2 linked regions of the Silvibacterium dinghuense genome follow. The protein of the gene in region 1 interacts with the protein of each later gene in a pairwise test. Links are inferred from orthologs where the notes say so. Each region holds a gene or a part of one and is shown in the gene's direction. Other genes may lie near its edges.

The links.
Region 2: the proteins of ftsZ (region 1) and ESZ00_RS08415 interact in binary tests that used the Bacillus subtilis proteins (3 or more experiments, as listed by UniProt). The link is inferred for Silvibacterium dinghuense from one-to-one orthologs.

Annotation. Positions count from the first base shown.
Region 1 is NZ_SDMK01000001.1:1,064,217-1,070,955, reverse strand. The notes cover bases 2,252-5,070. They hold ftsZ (cell division protein FtsZ), read left to right. Parts: upstream 2,252-2,888; coding sequence 2,889-4,253; downstream 4,254-5,070. Other genes in these bases: ESZ00_RS04170 (penicillin-binding transpeptidase domain-containing protein), read left to right, coding at 4,721-5,070; ftsA (cell division protein FtsA), read left to right, coding at 2,252-2,816. Also shown: ESZ00_RS04190 (hypothetical protein), read left to right, coding at 1-308; ESZ00_RS04185 (cell division protein FtsQ/DivIB), read left to right, coding at 424-1,602; more of ftsA, read left to right, coding at 1,599-2,251; more of ESZ00_RS04170, read left to right, coding at 5,071-5,968; ESZ00_RS04165 (NAD(P)H-hydrate dehydratase), read left to right, coding at 6,201-6,739. UniProt on the Bacillus subtilis protein: Essential cell division protein that forms a contractile ring structure (Z ring) at the future cell division site. The regulation of the ring assembly controls the timing and the location of cell division.
Region 2 is NZ_SDMK01000001.1:2,135,688-2,142,511, forward strand. What follows is about bases 2,314-5,217. They hold ESZ00_RS08415 (cell division protein ZapA), read left to right. Parts: upstream 2,314-3,551; coding sequence 3,552-3,884; downstream 3,885-5,217. Other genes in these bases: pheT (phenylalanine--tRNA ligase subunit beta), read left to right, coding at 2,314-3,022; ESZ00_RS08410 (hypothetical protein), read left to right, coding at 3,159-3,524; ESZ00_RS08420 (M28 family peptidase), read right to left, coding at 4,161-5,217. Also shown: pheS (phenylalanine--tRNA ligase subunit alpha), read left to right, coding at 1-429; ESZ00_RS08400 (four helix bundle protein), read left to right, coding at 507-884; more of pheT, read left to right, coding at 944-2,313; more of ESZ00_RS08420, read right to left, coding at 5,218-5,915; ESZ00_RS08425 (RcnB family protein), read left to right, coding at 6,086-6,430; ESZ00_RS08430 (DNA-3-methyladenine glycosylase), read right to left, coding at 6,765-6,824. UniProt on the Bacillus subtilis protein: Activator of cell division through the inhibition of FtsZ GTPase activity, therefore promoting FtsZ assembly into bundles of protofilaments necessary for the formation of the division Z ring.

The DNA of each region.
Region 1 (6,739 bases):
CCATCCTCGATATCTCCGATCTGAGCCCGGAAGAGAGCGGCCGTCCGGATGGCCTGCAGCTGATTCTCTATAAATATGAGATTGCCGGGGTGGTTTACGAGTGCTCGCAGGATGTGACCCAGCTCGGTGACTACATCAACATCTATGAGGCACGGCTCAGCTTCCCGTGTTCGGTGCGGTACGATCCTCATCGCCCGGTGAACAGCATCGTGGTGGCCGAGGGCTGGAGCGGGCTGCGGGATACGGCAAATTCGGTCCCCATCCGGCGCGCGCCGCGGCGTTCGCGCATTCCTACGCCGTATCTGTAGCAGGTGAGCGCGGCTTTGCCGCTGTTGGCCTGATGCCTCTCCTGATTCCCCTGGCCCATGCACAGGGGGCTGCCGGTTATAGTCGAAGCGGCGACTCTCACGACCTGGCTCGGGCGTGGCGAAAAAAGATTCTTATTCAACTCGGGGCTCGGCATACGTCGAAGACGATGCGGACGAAGCGTTTCTTCGTCCCGCAAAGCCGGCTGCGCCTGCGCGCTCCCGCGCCGCCAAGGGCGACGCGGATCGCGCGCGAAGCCGCGACTCCGTGCGCGAACGGCTGCTCGACAAAGCTGCCGAGAACCTGGGCCGCGCCGCCGCCGAGGAAGACGAACCGTTTCTCCGCACCCGCCGCCGCGTTCCTATCCGCAAGGGATTTCTGCCGCTCTGGACCTATACCCGCTGGGGCCGCATCGCCCTGGCTGTTGCCGGGCTGGCTATCCTTGCCGGAGGGATCGCGGTGGTGCTTTCCGTCCGCCACTTCCTGAATACCGACCCGCGCTTCCGCATGGACTCGGCCGCTGACGTTCAGACCATGGGCAACAGCCAGCTGACCCGCGACGAATTGCTCTCCGTCTTTGGCGAGGACATCGGCCGCAACATCTTCCATGTGCCGCTCGCGCAGCGCCAGAAGGATCTCGAGGAGATTCCCTGGGTGCAGCATGCGACGGTCATGCGCATTCTGCCGAACGAGCTGCGGGTTGCGGTGACCGAGCGGACTCCGATTGCCTTTGTGCGCATCGGCGACCAGGTAAAGCTGGCCGATGCCGACGGCGTCATCCTCGATATGTCGCCGGAGATGATGGCTACACGCCATTTCTCCTTCCCGGTGGTCACCGGCATCCGTCCTGAAGATCCGCCGGCCGCGCGCAAGGTGCGCATGCAGCTTTACCAGAGCTTCCTTACTGCGCTCGATACCGGCAGCCAGCATCTCTCCGACCAGATGAGCGAGATCGATCTCTCTGACGCAGAAGATGTGCGTGCGACGGTCCCAGCCAAGGGGTCTGATTTGCAGCTGCATTTCGGCGACGAAAAGTTCCTGGAGCGTTATCGCATCTACCAGTCGCACGTTGCAGAATGGGAACAGCAGTATCCCACGCTGGTGGCCGTCGATCTGCGTTACGACGGGCAGGTGGTGCTCAAGAAAGGCGGCGCTCCCGCGCCCGATGCTTCCTCCGCTGCCTCTTCTGCAGCGCCGGCGGCTCCGGCTGCCGCGGCAAAGCCTAATACAAAGGAGACAGCCGCAAAGAAACGTAGCGCTGCGGCTGCGCACCATGTACGGAGGACGGCACGATGAGCCAGAAGTCTGACAACCTGATTGCCGTGCTCGATACCGGAAGCTCGAAGACCCGCGTGCTGATTGCCGAGCTGCATGACGGCGCGCTGCGCTATCGCGGCCACGGCATCGTGGATGCCGCCGGCATGCGCAAGGGCGTGATCGCCGAGCTGAAGCCCGCGGCCGAGGCCGTGAACAAGGCTGCAACGCTGGCGGAAAAGCGCGCCGATGCCACGATTGAAAAATGCGTGATCGCGGTCGGCGGCCCGCATATTCGCGGTGTAAACAGCCGCGGCGGTATCAGCTTGGGCAATCGCCTGCGCGAGATTTCGCGCGAAGATGTCCGCGCCGCGGTCGACCGTGCGCGCTCGGTCTCGCTGCCCCAGGACCGCGAAGTCATTCATTTGCTGCCGCAGCAGTTCATCCTCGACGATCAGCCGAATATCCACGACCCGGTGGGCATGGTGGGCGGACGGCTCGAGGTGAACCTGCATATCGCGACCTGCTCGGCCGGCGCGCAGCAGAGCATTGTGACCTGCGCCAACCGGGCCGGGCTCGAGGTGACGGAATCGGTCTTCGAAGCCGTGGCCGCGGCGGAGTCCACCATCTCTGCCGACGAGCGCGAGCTGGGTGTCTGCCTGCTCGACATCGGTGCGGCGACCAGCGAGTTGATCGTCTTCTTCGAGGGCTCGGTGGCGCATACCTCGGTGATTCCCATCGGCGGCGACCACTTTACGAACGACCTCGCTGCCGGTCTGCATGTGACGCCGCCGGAGGCGGAGTGGATCAAGTGCCACTACGGGCATGCCGTGGTTACGGCCGTTTCGCAGAGCGCGGAGATCGAGCTGACCGGCATGCCCGGCTATGCTCCGCGCACGGTGCGCCAGCGGCTGGTGTGCGAGATTCTGGAGCCGCGCGCCCGTGAGCTCTTCCATATGCTGCGCGATAACCTTCGCCAGGGTGGCGTGCTGGAGGCGCTGGGCGCCGGATGCGTGCTCACCGGCGGCGGCGCGCGCCTGCCCGGCCTGCTCGACACGGCGGAGAGCCTGTTGCGTGTGCCGGCTCGTATCGGCTCGCCGGTGCCGCTCTCGAAGATGCCCGAGGAGCTGGCGCAGCCGGAGTGTTCGGCGCTGATCGGCGCCCTGCTTTATACCCATCGCACCAGCATCATCCGTGCGGCGGAAGACAACAGCCTGCGCGCCAAGCTGCGCGCGATTTTTGCAGGAAGTTTGTAAACGAGTTTCAGTCGTAAGGAATCTGGCAGGAACGTATTTCAGCAGTCGAGGATGGAGAAGGAGTCGGAGCCGATGAGTTACCCGGAAGAAATTCGCATTCAGTATTTTGACGAGGTTCCGCGCGGAGCCAGGATCAAGGTCATCGGTGTCGGCGGTGGTGGTGGCAACGCAGTCAACCGCATGATTCAGGCGCGGGTCGAGGGCGTCGAGTTCATCGCCGCCAACACCGACCGTCAGGCGCTCCAGCTTTCGGAAGCGCCGGTGAAGCTCCAGCTCGGGACCAAGCTGACCAGCGGCCTGGGCGCGGGCGCGAATCCGGATATCGGCCGCCGTGCGGCGCTGGAAGACTCGGAAAAGATCATCGAGGCGCTCGAAGGCGCGGACATGGTGTTCGTGACGGCTGGCCTGGGCGGCGGCACGGGTACGGGCGCAGCTCCGGTCATCGCTTCGCTGGCCAGCGAAATGGGTGCGCTTACGGTTGCGGTGGTGACACGGCCTTTCAGCTTCGAGGGCAAGCGCCGCATGGCGCAGGCCGAGCGCGGCATGCAGGAGCTGCTCGAGTCGGTGGACACGATGATCGTGATTCCCAACGAGAAGCTGCTGGCGGTTGCCAAGGATGCGGGCTTCTTCGAGTCCTTCCGCATCGCAGACGATGTGCTGCGCCAGGGCGTGCAGGGCATCTCGGACATCATCACCATCCCCGGCATCATCAACCGCGACTTTGCCGACGTGAAGACGACGATGGCCGGCATGGGCTACGCAGTGATGGGCACGGCGCAGCGCTCGGGCGAGAACCGCGCGGTGGACGCTGCGATGGCCGCCATGGCATCGCCGCTGCTCGAGGCCGGCGCGATCGACGGGGCGCGCGGCATCCTGATCAATATCAGCGGCTCGAGCTCGCTCAAGCTGAACGAGGTCAACGAGGCCTCGACGCTCATCCAGAATGCGGCGCACGAAGAGGCGAACATCATCTTCGGCGCTGTGCTCGACGAGAGCATGGGTGACGATGTGAAGATCACGGTCATCGCCACCGGCTTCAAGCAGGGTGAGGCCCCGGAGCGCCGCGAGCGCATGCTGAACACCTCGCTGCGGGAGCCGATCAGCCATGCGCACGAGCAGGTGGAGATCAGCTCCGTGCCTGCCCGTCCGCGCTTTGCCAGCGAGGAGTCGGACGACGAGAGCGGCTACACCACTTCGGCACGCGCCGGGGTGGTTTCCGAGGCCAGCCACGAAGAGGAGCCTGTGCCGGTGGTCGAGACCGCTGCCGCGTCGGTTGCGCCGGAGCCGGCCATTGCCGTCGCCGAGCCGCCCGTGCAGCCGCATGCGGTCCAGGATGCTCCTGCGGCCGTCCCCGATCCCTTTGCCGATGTGCACCAGGACGAAAACGGCGAGAGCCTGGATATTCCGGCGTATCTGCGCCGGGGGAACAGCTTCTAGCTGCTGCGGGACTGGCCGTCCAGGCATTTCGTGCTTCGCGCTTCCGCTCCCTTGGGGCGCGAGCGGGCAGTTTTCCGAGGTAAGGCTTGTAGTTTCTTTCATGAACGGTTGGCGGCTGGAAGCTGACCGTAACTCTCAAGTACACTGGGTGCAGGCAACTCCACCCAAAACGCAAGCAGTTTTGAGCCAGCGGAACTGCCTGGCGGAACTCCAGATTCCATTTGGGGTTTTTACCGGCAGGTTATCCGCTTTGCGGCGTTTGCCATTTCGGTATCTGTTGCCTCTTTTGAGCAGTGCCGATCACTCTGGCATCACTTTGAGCGGTCATACGAGCGGTTTCTGCGTACGATGCAAGTCAGAACGCTTGAAAGCCCGGGACAGAGTTCAGAGCTGGGCCCAGAACAACGGCTGAAGGATCGGGGTTCGAGACACGGCCTCCGGATTCGGATATCAGGATCGGATAATCGATGAAGCGTCTCTTTCTTTTCGTGCTCGCCATGGCTCTCGCCGGTTCCACGCTCTGCCGTGCCGGTTCCGCGACCACCCGCCATCCCGCCCATCGCCGGGCGACTCGTGTTCATGAGTCGGCTGCCGCGGCCAGGCATATAGCCAGCCGCCAGCACAGCCGGCGCGTGGTCAGCGCGTCGACCCGTGTTCGTACCCGTGGCGGGGCGCGTCTGCGCCGGGCGAATCTGGTGATTCGCCGTGGGGGCGGGGAGCGCTTCTATGCCAGCTCCTTTACGGATATCGACCAGACGCAGGGCGACATCACGGCGGGTGAAGACCCGGTGGTGCGCGAGGCGGCGATTGCCGCGCTCGGCAACATGAACGGCACCGCAGTCGCTATCGACCCAAGTAACGGCCGCATCCTGGCCATGGTGAACCAGAAGCTCGCGCTTTCGAGCGGCGCCGAGCCCTGCTCGACGATCAAGGTTTCGGTCGCGCTGGCTGCTCTTGAAGAGGGCATCATCACCAAGGACACGCCGGTGAACTTGGGCGGCAACTACCACATGACCCTGACCGAGGCGCTGGCGCACTCAAATAACCTCTACTTTGAGACCATCGGCCGCCGGCTCGGTTTCGAGCGCGTGCGCCACTATGCGAACCAGTTCGGCCTGGGTGAGCTGGCCGGTTACAACATTCCCGGTGAGCAGCTCGGCGTCTATCCCGATCAGGTGCTGCCCGAGGATCGCGGCGGCGTAGGCCGCATGTGCAGCTTCGGCGAGAGCGTCTCGATGACCCCGCTGCAGCTTGGCGCGCTGGTTTCGGCCATCGCCAACGGCGGCACGCTCTACTACTTGCAGCATCCGACCTCGCCCGACCAGGTGCTGAATTTCCAGCCCAAGATCAAGCGCACGCTCGACATCGCCCGCATCATTCCGGAGATTCAGAGCGGCATGGCGGCAGCGGTCGACTACGGCACTGCCCGCTCGCTGCGCGCCAACTTCAGCCAATTCCCGGTGATGGGCAAGACCGGCACCTGCTCGGACAACGGCACGCGTTTCGGCTGGTTCGCCTCCTATGCGGACACGCAGTACGGCCGGATCGTGACGGTCTTCTTCCTCGAAGGCGGACGCCCGACCTTCGGGCCGAAGGCGGCCGAGCTGACCGGCGTCTTCTACCGCAACCTCTGGGATCACAGCTACTTTGCCTCGAAGCAGGGCGAGCCGGCGACCCCGGCGGCGGCTGCGACGGAGCAGGGCGCTCCGCAGTAAGGACTGGTCGCTGCTGCGCGCAGGGCGGATCGCCTTCGGCTTCGCTCCCCGGTCGGGATGACAACGGAAAGAACGAATGCTTCGGTCGGAATGACAAACCTATAGCCCTGAATCGTTCAGAACGAGACGGCCTCCTCTGCGGAGGCCGTTTTCTTTTTCGGCGATTTCTCGCGATGTGTGCACTCCACAGCGCTCCTTTGCGCATCTGGAATCGGTTAGGATGCGAGACGGGATGCGGATACTTTCTGCCGACGAGATGAGGACCACCGATCGGGTGACGGCCGAGACATACGGCGTGTCGTCGATCGACCTGATGCGCCATGCCGGAGCGGCGGTGGCGCGCTTTGTGGTGCGCGAGTTTTCTTCCGCACGCTCGATACTGGTATTTTGCGGGCGGGGCAACAACGGAGGTGATGGCTTTGTCGCTGCGCGTGAGCTGATCGCTGCAGGGCGACGGGTGCATGTGCTGCTGCTGGGCGATCCGGCGGCGCTGAAGGGCGATGCGAAGATCGCCTTCGAAGAGATGGCGATGGAGCCGGTGCTGGTCCGCGAAGAGGCGGATCTCGGCCGTCCCGATGTACGCGAGCTTTTCGAAAATGCCGATCTGCTGCTCGATGCGGTGGTCGGAACAGGATTCCAGCCTCCGCTGCGGGGTACGGCTGCGGCGCTGCGGGACCGGGTGAACGCGCTCGAGATGCCGGTGATCGCGGTCGATCTGCCCTCGGGCTGGGGTGCCGATTCGCGCGAGTTCGCGGTCGAAGGCGCATTCCG
Region 2 (6,824 bases), 1.1 Mb from region 1 along the record:
CATTCACCCATCTTCCATCAGCTCGAAGGCCTGTGCGTGGACACGAACATCACCTTCGCCGACCTGAAGGGCACACTCGACCACGCCATGAAGGAGCTCTTCGGCTCGAGCGTGAAGACGCGCTTCTTCCCCTCGTTCTTCCCCTTCACCGAGCCCTCGGCGGACGTGCAGATTTCGTGCCCCTTCTGCGGCGGCAAGGGCTGCCGCAAGTGCAAGCACTCGGGCTGGATCGAGCTGCTCGGCTGCGGCATGGTCGATCCCGCGGTGTTTGGCTTCGTGCAGCAGAAGCAGCCCGCGTATGACCCGAAGAAGATCTCGGGCTTCGCCTTCGGTATGGGCATCGACCGCATCGCCATGATGAAGTACGGGATCAGTGACATTGGCCTGCTTTACTCGGGAGATCTGCGGTTTTTGGAGCAGTTTGGGTAGGAGCGAGGACAAGACAGTTAGCAGTTAGGCACAAAGACGGCCAGGATTGAGTTGCGAAGTGCGAGCGGGAGTGCCCTATGCGCGTAAAGCAATTTCGCGATTTTGTCGTCTGGCAGCGTGGGATGGAGCTTGCCAGGGAAATTTACCGGCTGACGCGGAGCTTTCCGAAGGAAGAAGTATTCGGGCTGAGCAGTCAGATGAAACGGGCGGCAGTCTCAATCCCCAGCAATATCGCGGAAGGGCATGGTCGCTCAACGGATCGAGCTTTCGCAGTGTTTCTGGGACATGCACGGGGCTCGCTTTTTGAGCTGGAAACACAGACGGAGCTTGCGGAAAGCCTGGGCTTCCTGTCGAAGGACGATGAGAAAAAAGTGCTGTCGTTGTGCGGAGAGATCGGCCGAATGCTTCACGGACTATTGAATTCGATGAAAGAGGAAACACGAAAGCAGGGGTAACTTTTACTGGCCGCTTTATCACTGGCCGTCTTTGTGCCTGATTGCTCGAAAGTGCAGCTATGAATATTCTCTCCAATTGGCTCCGTGACTATCTTCCCGGCCTCATCGCTACCGATCGCGAGCTTGCCGAAGACCTGACGCTGCGCGGCATCGCTGTCGAAGGCGTCTTCGATCTCGGTGAAGGCAAGGGCTCGCTCTTCGAGATGGACATCACCACCAACCGCGTGGACGCGATGAACCACTACGGCATCGCGCGCGAGGCGGCGATCATTTATGGCCTTCTGCTGAAGCCCTTCGATCTCTCGCTGCCGGCGGCGAAGCCCGGCGCGGCGTATCCGATCGCGATTGAAGACCCGAAGCTCTGCGGACGCTTCACTGCCCGCGTGGTGCGCGGCGTGACGATTGCGTCCTCGACCGGCATCGTCGCCGAGCGCTTCGGACTGCTCGGGCAGAAGCTCATCTCGAACGCGGTCGACGCAAGCAACTACGTCATGTTCGCCATGGGCCAGCCCACGCACGCCTTCGACCTCGACAAGGTCGAGGGCACGGTCATTGTGAGGCGCGCGCGCAAGGGCGAGACCATCAAGCTGCTCGACGAGCTCGTGCACACGCTCGACCCTGAAGACCTCATCGTTGCCGACGAGAAGAAGCCGCTGGGCCTCGCGGGCGTGATGGGCGGATGGGATTCGCGCATCACGCCCGAGACGAAGAACGTGCTCGTCGAGGCGGCGTGGTTTGACCAGGCCACCATCCGCCGCTCGTCGAAGCGGCACCTGCTGCACACCGATGCTTCGCATCGCTTCGAGCGCGGCGCGGATTACAACGCCGCCCCGGTCGCCTCGGCGCTGCTGACGCAGATCATTCTCGAGTCGGGCGGCGAGATTGTCGGCGACTTCGCCGATATCCAGATTCCCGAGGTCGAAGCCAAGACTGTCAAGCGCAGCTGCATCGCCTTCAGCGCCAGCGAGATTACGCGCCTGCTGGGTGCGACCGAAGATCCCGAGGGAATCGGTGCGGTGCAGGCCGAGACGATCCTCACCGGCCTCGGCTGCCAGCTTGAGACAAACCGCGAGGGGGAATACTCTGTCGCGCTGCCCAGCTGGCGACTCGATCTCGAGCGCGAGATCGACCTGATCGAAGAGATCGCGCGCGTCTACGGCTACAACAAGTTCAAGAACACGCTGCCCAACTTCGCCGGCTCGGTCGTCGAGCTGCCCTGGGCTGAAAAAGAGCGCGTCGTTCGTGGCCAGCTTCTTTCCATGGGCTGGAATGAAGCCATCTCCTCGACCTTCTGCTCGGAGGCCGATGCAACGCTCTTCGCGCCTCAGCCTGCTTCATCGGTCGCTATGGGCAATCCGCTGAGCGAAGAGGCCGGCATGCTGCGCCCGTCGCTGCTGCCAGGCATGGCGACGATGCTGGCGCTCAATCTCAACCGCGACGTGGAAGATGTTGCACTTTTCGAAATCGGTACGGCCTTCAGCGGATCGACAGAAAAGGTAGAAGAACGGCCTGCGCTGTCGATTGGAGCCTCAGGCCGCGCTTTTGGCGCGGATGCCGTGACCTTCTACGACATGAAGGGTGCGGTCGAGGCGCTGCTGGGCAAGTTTGCAGCGCGCTCGGCCTATTACGACGCGCTCTTGTTGCCGCCCTGGCTCCATCCGGGGCGTAGCGCGCGGGTGGTGCTTGAGGGCATGACCATCGGCTACTTCGGCCAGCTGCATCCGGAAGAAGCGGAGCGCCGCAAGCTCAAGCAAATCTGTTTCCTGGGTGAGATCTATCTCGACCGCCTCTATAAGCAGTCGCTGCGGGTACCGGTGATGCGCGAGCTCTCGAGATTCCAGGCGGTGCGCCGCGACTTCTCGCTGCTCTTCCCGGACGCGGTTCTGTATGGAGCGATCGATTCGGCACTGCGCGGCCTCGGCATCCCCGAGCTGAAGAGCTTCGAGGCGAAGGAGATCCTGCGCGGCACCGATTCTGCGGCCGCGGCGGGCAGACTCGCCCCGGTGGGGCAGTATTCGCTGCTGCTGCGCACGGTTTTCCAGTCGAATGAGCGCACGCTGCGCGACGAGGAGCTGCAGGAATTCTCGCAGAAAGTCATTGCTGCGCTGGCGACGCTCGGCGGCCAGCTGCGTGGTTAAGATTTGTGCGGGTATCGCCCGAGGCACGTCGGTGGAGGATGGGTTGGGGAATTTCCCGCATCCACCGAGGCCGCGGCGCTATACTGCGCGAAGATACGAAGAGAAGATTTTCTCCTAACGAAGAGGTATTTCGCTGATGTCCACGCTCGCTCTTGAAGAAACCCAGCTTCCGCTGACCGCCGATGACTTCAACGCACTGGAGCAGCGTGTGCTGCGCATGGTGGAACTGCTCCGGCAGGAGCGCGAGGCCCGTGGCGCGGCCGAGCAAAAGATCCAGTCGCTCGAAGCAACGGTGCGGAGCCTCGAAGAGAGCGGGCTGAATGCGGAACAGCGCGCCGAAAACCTGCAGGAGCAGCTCACCGCCTCGCAGCGGCGCATCGAAGAGCTCGATCAGCAGACGAATCATCAGACGCAGCAGATCGGCAATCTCGAAGGCGAGCGCGAGCACGTGCGCGGCCGCGTCGAGCGCCTGCTCAAGCAGCTCGAAGAGATCCCGGCCTAAGAGCGCCGGCAAAGGAGTAGCGTGGCGATGTCATCCCCTCAGGATCCCCGGCACGACGAAGGGCAAATGGAAGCGATCACCGTCGATATCTACGATCAGACCTACCACTTGCGGGGGCACGATCCCGAGTACCTGCGGCGGCTGGGTGAGATGGTCGACATGAAGATGCGCGCGGTCGCTTCGCGGGGCAAGACCGTCGATTCCCTGCGCGTCGCGGTGCTTGCGGCGCTGAATATCGCCGACGAGCTGGCCACACTGCAGGAACAGACCAGGAGCGGCAGCGGGCAGCTGCGCACGCGGACGAATTCGCTCGCCGGGCTGCTCGACGACGTGCTCGGCAGCGAGCGGAAGATCGGGTAAAGGCGGCAGCCAGCAGCCAGTCACAAGAACGGCTAGTAGAGAAGCGGCCAGTGGGAGCATCGCTCCTGCTGGCCGCTTTTGTTTTGCGAGAATTCCGGGTGCCCCACATCTCGTTCTTTCCGAGATGTGGGTTCGCAGAACGAACGCGCTACGAAGGTCTGTACCGTCCCACCCAGGCGGAGCTTGGATGGGACACCCGGGTCTTTAGCATTTCGGCAATGCCAGATTCGCGACCAGCGGGAGCGCGAGCCGAAGGCGATTGCCCCTGACGGCCAGTCAGGGCTTGGGGTTCGCCACAAACACCGGCGTCTTCGCGTCGCTGGCAAAGCGCCAGGCGCTCAGGTAGGCGAGATCGAGGATTTTCGTCATCTTCGGATAATCGATCTTCTCTGCCGTGTCGGTGATGTGGTGGTAATCGGGATGGAAGCCGGTGAACCACCAGAAGGCTGGGATGTTGTGCAGCACAAAGGGGAATTGGTCGGAGCGGAAGAAGACGTTGAGCGCACTCTCGTGGTCGAAGCGGTCGTCCAGGATGAGGCCGACATGCCCGTTCTCCTCCTTCACCACGGCGTCATAGCCGGGTGAGTAGAGCGCGCCGATCAGGTTCAGCCGGTTCGAGGTATCGGCCGGAATCTGGATGAGGCCGTCGGTCTGCGGGCTGGGCTTCTCGTCGCGGCCGATCATATCGAAGTTGATCTGCGCGCGGGTGGTGGCCAGCGGCCGCAGCGGGTGCTGTGCCAGGTAGTAGGCGCCAAGCAGGCCGCGCTCCTCGCCGGCGAAGACAACAAAGAGGATAGACCGTTTCGGATGCGTGCCGTTGGCGGCGAAGGCATGCGCCAGCTCGACCACGCCGACCGTGCCCGATCCGTTGTCGTCGGCGCCGTGCCAGATCTGCACGCAGTCCGGTCCGGCGGGAGTAGGTTGTCCATGCTCGTCCACGCCGCCAGCGTTCGCCGGGCAGGGCGCGGCGCCGTCATGATCATGGTGCGCGGTGATCATGACTGTCTCTGTTTTGAGCTTCGGGTCTGAACCCAGAAGCAGGCCGGCGACATTCCAGCTTGTGCCATCCTTCTCGGAGGTGTTGCGCAGGTGCAGGGTCAGCGTGGTGTCTGGCAGGTTGCGGCTCTGGTTGGAGAGGTCCTTGTCGATGGCCGCCTGCAGCGCCGAAGCCTCGGCCTTGCCTGAGGTGTTTTGGGTGGCAGCGAGCGTTGCAAAGAGCTGATCGGCCACGTCGTCGAGCACCAGCACGCTGGGAATGTGCAGTTCATCGTCGGCGATGGCCTGGAGCGGCAGTGGCACGGCGCGGGTGATACTGCCGCCGATGCGGGCGGCGCGCTCGGCATTGGTCAGGTGCTTGCGATTCGGCTCGGCGACGACGACCAGCGCCACGGCGCCGTGGGCCTGTGCGTTCCATAATTTCACGCGCGTGGTGGCGTAGCGGGTATTGCCCGTGCCGTTGAAGATCGACTGCGGATCGTCCTCCTGCGGCTCATGGTCGAAGACGAAGACGATCTTGCCTTTGGCGTCGATGCCCTTGTAGTCGTCATACCCGAGCTCGGGTGCGGTGATGCCATAGCCGGCGAAGACCACGGGCGCAGTGAGATCGACAGCCTTGCGATAAGCGCCGAAGGCCTGTGGCGCGTGCCAGACGGTCGTCTTCCCATCCTGGGTCAGGGTGACGCTCGAGGCGGCGCGGTCTGCGCGGTACTCCACCAGCGGGACAGCCTGCAGGTAGGAGGGCTTGCCTGACGCGTCCCTTGCCGCCGGAACCAGGCCGGCCTTGGCAAACTGGTCGGCGATCCAGTGAACGGCGACTTCGTCGCCGGGCTGGAGGCTCATGCGGCCTTCGAGCTTGTCGCTGGCGATGTAGGCGAGGTCACGGCGGAGATCGGACTCCTGAATGGCGGCGAAGCCCTTGGCTTCGCGGGCAGAGACAGGCGCCGGCGCACCGGCTTGCGCGCTCAGGAGGAGCGTGCCGGAAAGAGCGGCGACGCTGCCGAAGGCCAGGACAAGCATAGAGAGACGTGGCATGGGAGACATCCTAACCCAGCCGTACGGTAAGTGATCCCGAGAAATGCAGATAAATCACAGAAAAAAAGCCACTTGAGGGAAGCGCCTGAAAATTTACACAGAAAAACGAAAACGGGAGCCAACAAAAAACGGGGCGGCCGTATCGTAATGTCCGGAGGATAAGCACTCTTATGAAGCTGATTCGCAGAGCGGCAGCTGTGTCTACACTGGCTGCGATGTTGGCCGGTGGTGCGATGTTTGCCCAGCAACCGGGACCGGGCGGCCCAGGCGGTCCTGGTCCAGGTGGACCTGGTGGGCACGACAATCACCAGTATGTGCGCCACAATGACTGGCGCAAGGGACGGCGCATGGCCCAGGGCGATTGGGCCCGTGGTGAGCGTGTCGATTACCAGCGCTATCACCTGAAGCCCCCACCGCGCGGCTATGAGTGGCGCGAAGTCGACGGCAACTATGTGATGGCGGCTGTGGCCACGGGGCTCATCGCCTCGGTGATCGTAGCTTCCACCGTGCACTAGAGCCTGTTATGAACTTTCCCGCGGCGGACGCTGGGAGCCAATTTTTCTGAGGTCGAGGAGCGAGTTGCGACGGATATCGGGTTATCTCCGAGCGGCGAGCGACGAAGAGATCGGGAAAATTGGCCCCAGCCCTTCGGGTTGCGGGGAAAATCGGCCCATACTTCGTTGTCGGCCTCGCCTAGGAATAGCCAATGTCTTCGGCCTCCGCCTCGTCTCGGCCGATTTTCCCACGCAACGCCGCTCGCGCGAAAGTTCATAACAGGCTCTCGACCACATCCCCAACCCATCCCACGAGGCGAACGCCGGGCACTTGCCCGGCGTTCGTCATTTCCGATCAGAATGAGTTGCGAGGCCCGCTGACGCAGGGGTTTCCGGCGATGAAATAGCGGTGCGG